Regions from separate parts of the Paenibacillus sp. IHBB 3054 genome, predicted to be linked through region 1. Evidence: riboswitches for the same ligand, from Rfam matches in the RefSeq annotation. Region 1 holds a riboswitch; the other holds the start of a gene.

Region 1 (4,184 bases):
TGCTTATGCAACGAATTCAAAATCCTAGCTTGTGTCAGATCACTTCTATACTAAGTTTACGAAGCTATAGAATTATTGCTCTTTCTCCCGGCCGAGCAGCCCGCTGAGAGCCTCTGTCACGTTCATACCGGTAAGCGACTGCGTCAATTCAGGAATCTGGGCCATGATTTTGGCGATATCGCCGGTAATTTTGTTCACGCCGGATGAAGCTCCATCCTGAGATATCACTGTAATCTTATCGACCTTGGCCAGCGGGGAAGCGATTTTGTCAGCCAGCTCTGGCAGAACCTTCAAGAATTCCACTATAAGTGCGGCTTGCGTGAACTGTTTGTACGCTTCGGCTTTCTTCTCCAGTGCCCCCGCTTCCGCCGCTCCGGCCAGTTGAACAATTTCCGCATTGGCTTTCCCCTTCGCCAGTTCTGCTTCCGCTGTTGCCAGCCCCCGTTTGGTCATAGTGGCCGCCTCTGCTTCCGCCTCAAGAATTTGCCGCTGCTTGGCTGCTTCCGCTCTCATGATCGTAGCCTGGTTCTCCGCCTCAGCAGGCTTGATCACCGTTGCCTCCAGCTCCTTCTGTCTCAGCTCAACTTCGATTTCCCGGACGGTCCGGTTGGCCTCCGCTTCCATCTGCGTGATCTTGACCTGTTCGGTAACCAGCGACTGCTTGATTTTGTTCTGCTGCAATTCGTACGCAAGATCCGCTTGTGCTTTTTTCACTTCTGTCTCCAGCTTAAAATCCGCCTGCTTAATGTTCAAATCCTTCTCGAACAGAGATTCCTTGGCGCGGGCGGCGGTTCCCGCTTCAATGGTGGCCTGATGCGCATTGGCTTTGGCAATGGAGGATTCTTTCTCCGCCTCGGCTTGCTTGATCTGAATGTCACGTTCCGCTTCCGCCTTGGCGATGCTGGCATCGCGGCGGATGCGCTCAATTTCCGGAACCCCCATATTGTCGATATACCCTTTGTCGTCAGTAATTTTCTTAATGGTGAAGCTGACCACCTCAAGCCCCATCTTGTCGAGGTCTTCCGAGCAGGTCTCCCGCATCTTGCTGTTGATTTCGTCAGGTGTCTTTAGAATGGATTCCACCGTTAATTGTCCGATCAAGCCGCGCAAATGGCCTTCCACCGAATGCAGGATAATCGTCTCGCGGTCTTCTTCCGGCCTGTCGATAAACTGCTCACTGGCAGTCAGAATAGCGGTAGGATCGCTTTTAATCTTAATCTGGGCTACCGCCTCCAGGTTGAGCTTGATGCCCTGCCGGGAGAACATCGCCTGCGCCGGGATGACATCGAAGCTCATCAGCATCATGGAGATGGTCTTATTGTTCTGGAAACCGGGGATGACGAAGGTCCCGCCGCCCTGAACCACTCTTTTTCCGCCGAGGCCGTACACAATCATCGCCTGATTGGGCGGAACCTTTTTATAAGCGTTCACTATACTGAACAAAGCCAGCAGGATAACAACAACAATTGCCGAGATTAAATAAAGAATAACCATTCGGTTCGACACTCCCCGTTATTTATAATTGTTCGATTTCCCTCTCGAAAAGGGTTACTACCGCCATTCCTTTATCCACCTTCAAAATAATCACCCTGTCGCCCTTGGCGAGCTGCTGGCCGGTTTCTGCCCGCACTCCAATGGAACGCATCGTTCCATGCAGCACATATTTCATTTCTCCAACAGCTCCATCCACTGCAGAAATGCTGATGTACCCGAGTTGTCCCGCCTGCTCATAATCCATTTTATTCATGCTACTGTCATACCGAGTCATCACCCGGGCCAGCACCGCATACATCAGACAGCCTAGGAGTAAGGCAATCAGCGTGCAGATCAGCACTACTGCAAGCATATTCATTCCGCTGAACCGGGTAAGCACATAACCACTGCCTCCCCAGACCGCGACAAACACCATCAGAGGGAGTATGGGCACAAAGCCCGGACCACCAGCATCGCCACCTCCCACATGCAGATGACCCGCAAGGCCATGCCCATGAAATCCGCCGCTGAGGAGAAGCAGCAATCCAACCCAGAAGCACACGATAAATACAGTAACGATAACAATCCCCCCTTTAAAGCATTTTAGATAGTGCCCAATGACTCTGATTTTCGTTGTTATAAGATTTCTAAACCCTCATACAGATCATCTTTCCTTTCTGCATGCGCAGCAAAAAGACCACAGAAGCGTCAGGGCTCTCCGTGGTCGGTTAATCGATCATGGCGCTCATCCTCTCTCTTTCGAGGCTTACGGGGTTAGCTGACGGATTCGGGCAGCGAGATTGCCCTACCTTGCCAAATCGGCTTTTCAGCACGCAGCAAGGATTCACCCCAAGTGAGCTGCAGCTATCTGAGCAAAAGCCGCATTCACCATTGGTTCCCCCGTTCCCATAATCGGAATTCAGCCATTCGAGAACAGTTATAATACATTCGGTTGTTGATTTGAATCTTACGACTGTGACCATTTAATGTAAAACGTTGCGGATGGTAAAAGAAGCTCAAAATGCCACCACTTCACGAATGAAGGCGCATTCTTTGGTGCTGCTCTTAAGCGGTCGATGATTTGCTCATTTTTGCTCCGCTTCATGTCCTAGTAAACAAAACAGAAACGTATGCTGCTCAACATCATCCGCCGTACTCATCTGCATCACACATTAAAGTTCCTGTCAGGAATATTCTGCAAATCATTCGGGAACGTTAACAGCAAAACTAATCGAAAGTTGAGCGCCTTATAATGACTAACCAAACTCAGACCTCATTTCCTTCTGTAGATCAAAATTCCGATTACATCGAAGCCGCACTGTTCCATACAAGTGACCTCAAAAAAAGAAGCTTATCCTTTCAGGGAAAGGAAGGGATGGTCTTTTATCTGGAGTCTCTCACTGACACGGAATTGATTGAACGAAACGTGATTGTTCCTTTTAGCCGTAATCAGGACAAAGACCTTCCTGAGCTTTTCACAACACTTAGTTTCAGTTTGGAAACAGAACTAAACCAAGGTATTCAGGGACTTCTTGAAGGAAGCTGTCTTTATTTTTTAGAAGGAATGTCTGAATTTTATGTCCTCTTCACTCCTGCCAAATACGAACGAAGCATTAGCGAGCCTGAGAATGAAGGGGTTATTCGGGGACCTCATAACGGTTTTATTGAACAGATGAAGGTTAACTTATACCTGATTCGGAAACAAATTGCCTCCCCAAACCTTATAGTCCGCTACTTCACACTTGGGAAATTCGCCCCCAAACAGGTAGGCTTAGTATATATGGAGAATATCGCCAACCCTGAATTGATAAAGATTGTAGAATCAAGAATAAAGAAAATTTCGCTCGATTGGATAATCTCCACTGGTTTTATTCAGGAATTAACGGAGGATAACTCCTTCTCCATATTTCCACAACTAATCAATACGGAGCGTCCGGACCATACCTCAGCTTATTTGCTGGACGGGTATGTCGCCATACTGCTGGATGGGGACCCTACAGCTCTGATTTTGCCGGCGAGCTTCTTCAGCTTTTATCAGACACCGGATGACTATAACAATCGATGGATGATCGCTTCTTTTGTCCGGTTCATCCGTCTGATCGGCTTTGTAACAGCATTTCAGTTGCCAGCGCTCTACATCGCCACCGTTTCTTTCCACTCCAATGTCCTTCCCTTGCAATTGTTCTTTTCGATTCAAGGTTTATTGACCCGGGTCCCTTTTCCTCCGCTGATTGAAGCGATGCTGCTTGAACTTATATTCGAACTGTTGCGGGAAGCAGGACTCCGTCTGCCCAGCCGTGTAGGTCAAACTATTGGGATTGTTGGGGGGTTAGTTATCGGGGATGCAATTGTTAAGGCAGGATTGGTTTCTTATTCGATGATCATTGTAGTAGCGTTGACTGCCATTGCATCTTTTCTTATCCCTTCCAACGAAATGAGTTCTGCTATCCGGTTTATGCGGTTTCCATTGATGATTGCTGCATCATTATTCGGATATATTGGGATATCATTTGGGTTAACACTCATTTTCATACATTTGTGCAAGCTAGAATCTTTTGGGCAACCCTACCTTAGACCATTAAGTCCGTTAAAATTTCAAGGCCTGAAAGATACCTTCGTTCGCTTTCCAATTTGGTCCATCCGAAAGAGTACAAGCAACCCAAAAACGGATAAATGATCATTATCCTACACAGTACTTACAGGAGTTGATA
Region 2 (4,184 bases), on a different contig from region 1:
GGCTGGAATCTGCACCAATATCACGGGACATCCGAATTTTACAGCGATTTCGGTATCTACAATGTAACCATCTCCGTCCCCCCCAATTATATCGTTGGCGCAAGCGGGTTCCCGGTCAAGAGCGCCAAGCTGAAGCAGGATCAGAAGGTGTACCAATTTTATGCGGATGATGTGCATGACTTCGCCTGGGCTGCTTCCCCGGACTTTGTGGTGGCCGAGGAGGCCTTCTCTACAGACCGTGTACCGGGTGTGAGAATCAAGCTTTATCTGGACCCGCTGCATAAACATCTGCAGGAGCGTTATTTCCAGGCAGCGAAGGCCGCCCTGACCAACTTCAGCAAATGGTACGGACCTTATCCTTACTCTACATTATCCATCGTCGTACCTCCCAAAGAGGGCAACGGCGCCGGCGGGATGGAATATCCCACGCTGGTTACTGCTTTTGGCGCGGCCGAGGCTTCTCCAGGCACCTCTTTGGAGCGCACCGTCATTCATGAGATCGGCCATCAATATTTCTACGGGATGCTGGCCAGCAATGAATTCGAGGAGGCCTGGCTGGACGAAAGCTTCACTTCCTACGCCGAAGACAGGCTGATGGAGCAGGAGTATGGGGTATCATCCAATCATGTCCTGCAGGCCAGCCTGGTGACATCCTCCCAGCCGCTTGACCTGGAAACCTGGAAATACACTCCTGCCGATTCCTATGCCCGGAATGTGTACATCCGCGGCAAGCTGGTGCTGAAGGATATCGAACAGCAGGTTGGAACCAAGACGATGGATGCCATAATGGCAGCCTATACCCGTAAGTTCCGCTTCCGGCATCCTTCTACCGCCGACTTCCAGAAAATCGTGGAGAAGGTGACCAAAAAATCCTGGCAAGCCTACTTCGACCAATATGTATACAGCGGCGGTTCTCCGGATTTTTCCATTGATCATATTAAAACCTCTGACCCTAAAAAAGAGGGCGGCGATGACAATGCCCGTTACGAAAGTTCAGTAGCGGTCAGCAATAAAGGAAATCAGTATGGTGACGTCCTCATAAAGTTCACCTTCCTGGATGGCTATACCGTCCAGCAATTTTGGAATGGGAAAGAGAAGGAAACCACCTTTCAGCTAGCCTACAAAGCGCCTCTTTTGTCCGCAGAGATTGATCCGGAGCACTCCATTCTGCTGGAGAGTAAGCATCTCAACAATTTTAGACTGGCGGAGCTGGAGCGAAAGACGCTCTCCCGCTGGACACTTAGTGCAACGAAGCTGCTTGAAACCCTGCTCGGAACTCTTGTCTGGTGAGGTGAAGGATTGTGAAAAGATCGATAACCCGCGGCTGGTACAGCATGAAAGAGCAATTTTATATTCTGATCCTGCTTTTTATCTATCGGCTGCTTTGGGGCTATTTCCTGTACAGATTCGTCAGGTCAGCCCTCATCCCGGTGCTGCTCCGTTATCCCGATACACACGCCGGCGGCAGCGGAATAGGCAGATTGCTGTATTATATCGAAGGACAGACTGCACTGGGCACAGATCCCGGGGTGCTGCGCTGGCTCTGGCTGCTGCTGGCCCTGTCAGCGCTACGGCTGCTATGCTCCCCCTTTATCCGTGCAGGGCTGCTGCATGAGCTGCACCAGGAGCGCAAAGGGGAGCGGGGAATGTTCTTTTTTCCCGGAATGAAGCTTCACGGACTCCCCGTACTGCTGTTCAGTCTAGCCGAATGGCTTCTGGCCGCAGCGCCGCTGTATTGGCTTCTCCCCAAAATGTACGGGCTTCTCCTCAGCGGTATTCTCGATTATACCCTGCTGCTGCGACTGGTTCCTTATGTTCTGGCCTGGCTCCTGTACTTCTACCTGATCCGCATTCTGCTGCTGTACATGCAGTTTGGCTACACCGGAGGAACAGGCATGTTCTCTTCCTTGCTGGTTGGCCTGAGGGTAATCCTCCCTTCCACCTGTATATCTGCACTGTTCGGCGCCGGCGGACTGCTCCTGCTGCTGCTCTCCGGAGTGACCGCACTCTTCTGTCCAGGTCTGCCCGCACTGCTGTTCCGGCAATTTTCACCGCTTCCCTCAACGCTGTTCAAAATGTGGAGCATAGCGGGGCAGTACCACCTTTGGTGCAGCAAAACATTTCCACAATAATTACGCCAGTCCCTTGGCATAATAGAAGAGTCACTGCCCCAGATAAAGGGCGGGACTCTTCTTTTGGTTACAACGTGATTTAGGGTATTTGCAAAACTGTAAATCCTCTGGTACAATGATGCCTGTACCAGTAGTAACAACTTTGTAATCTTTTGAAACTAATTTGAAGCAAATGAATGTGCCTTTAAGCATTTAACCTTGTCGATACGTCACTGTTTCGGTGCATAAAACGCCAAATTCCCGGCACCGGGAAGTGGGGGAACCATATTTTGGGTGAATTGATCTCGCTTTAGAGGGGTCATAGGGGAACCTTCTACCGAATCCTTAAGCTAACCTCGCAGGCCTTGGAAGGAGTACATCTTTTGAGAAGTCATAATTTTAAGAAGAAATGCACCGCAGCAGCATTAGGGCTGGTGATGGTGCTCACACTTGGAGCAGGGAGCGCTTTCGCCGACTCCAGAATGGATACTGTTATTACAAAAACACTGGGAACGACGTATAAAACCGGAGGCATAAGCACTGCCGGCTTTGATTGTTCTGGATTCACCAAATATGTATTTAAGAATGTTGGCCTTACCTTGCCCCGCACTTCCAAAGCACAATTCAGCGTTGGAACCGCCGTATCACGGAATAACCTCCGTTCCGGCGACCTGGTATTCTTCAATACCCTTGGCAATGGAGTCTCCCATGTCGGCATTTATGTCGGCAACGGAAAATTCGCCCAATCCTCTTCATCCCGTGGTGTAACTATCAGTTCAATGAGTCAATCCTACTGGGCCAACCGCTACGTTGGAGCCAAACGAGTAATGAGCACAACAGCTTACAAAGCTATCGCTTACGATTGACATCCCTCAGGCATTTCATCCTCCAATAAATAATTGTAACTTATAGAAATCCGGAAACTGATTATTGCCGTAATCATTTCCGGGTTTTTCCTTTTTATCTTCCTTATTCTACCTTTAACACGTATTTGAGGTCTGTGAAACACCTTTTTACTAAAAATCCCAACAAATCTAAGATAAAGCTTACTCAGCGCGTAAAGATAAGACCTTAAAAGCAAAAATAACTCTTAAAAAGTGCAAATATTATGCATTAATATGTTTTAAGTGATTGCCAAGTGGCGAAGTCTTTGTTACAATTATCGCAGTGAGTTTTTAGTAACATTTTTGTAATTATTCGATCGGGTTTTACAAAGGTTTTGTCATGTATTGGTTAACAAGCTAATCCTAATCAACAGTCGTGCCGAGTTCCCTAACCATTAGGGAAACGGGGGAACCGATTTTGGGTGAATTGACCTCCTATTCACAGAGGGGTCATAGGGGACCTTCAACCGAACCCTTAAGCTAACCTCGTAGGCATTTGGAAGGGGTATTCACTTTTGAAGAAGAAGCTAGCAGCAGCAGTACTAAGCTTTTCCATTATGCTTACCATCGGAGCAGGAAGCGCTTTCGCGGATTCCAAAATGGATAAAGTCATCGACAAGGCCATCGGAAGTAAATACGTATCCGGCGGTGTATCGACCAACGGCTTTGATTGCTCCGGATTTACAATGTACGTTTTTGATAAGATCGGTATCAATCTGCCACACCAATCCGGTTCCCAATACCAAATGGGTACTGCCATTTCCCGGGACGATCTGAGAGCGGGAGATCTTGTATTTTATAATACAAGCGGTAAAGGTGTATCCCATGTCGGCGTTTATGTCGGTGAGGGCAAATTCGCACATGCTTCATCCTCCCGTGGTGTAACCATCAGCACGATGAGTGACAGCTACTACGTCAACCGCTACGTTGGCGCCAAACGGATCATGAGTACAGATGCTTACCAATCCGTTACTTCTGATTCCCAAGACAATGATGATGTACAATAAGTTGTCGTAAAATGGGCTCTCTTCCATGATTTTTGCCGAAATCTGGAGGGGGCCTGTTTTTTTTGTCTATAAAATTACTTACCCCTCTCAATATCCGCAAAACATAAATCTCCCCAAATTTCCTCCATTTCATAAAATATTTCAGAAAATTTCTGAGTCGAATCAGGCCAGTTATGGATATA

What was found. A riboswitch is a leader RNA that binds a small molecule or an ion and turns the genes downstream of it on or off. The one in region 1 is predicted to bind cyclic di-AMP.
Region 2: it holds a riboswitch for cyclic di-AMP, as region 1 does, so the genes downstream of both, ACQ76X_RS32585 (C40 family peptidase) here and ACQ76X_RS22710 (hypothetical protein) in region 1, are expected to answer to the same signal.

What each region holds. Positions count from the first base shown of each region.
Region 1 is NZ_JBOFBG010000024.1:6,832-11,015, forward strand. Features, by position in the region: gene ACQ76X_RS22705 (flotillin family protein) at 73-1,494, opposite strand; gene ACQ76X_RS22710 (hypothetical protein) at 1,517-2,017, opposite strand; cyclic di-AMP (ydaO/yuaA leader) riboswitch at 2,221-2,408, opposite strand; gene ACQ76X_RS22715 (spore germination protein) at 2,726-4,150, shown strand.
Region 2 is NZ_JBOFBG010000052.1:17,875-22,058, reverse strand. Features, by position in the region: gene ACQ76X_RS32595 (M1 family metallopeptidase) at 1-1,290, shown strand, start outside; gene ACQ76X_RS32590 (hypothetical protein) at 1,302-2,132, shown strand; cyclic di-AMP (ydaO/yuaA leader) riboswitch at 2,353-2,491, shown strand; gene ACQ76X_RS32585 (C40 family peptidase) at 2,549-2,977, shown strand; cyclic di-AMP (ydaO/yuaA leader) riboswitch at 3,363-3,505, shown strand; gene ACQ76X_RS32580 (C40 family peptidase) at 3,511-4,002, shown strand.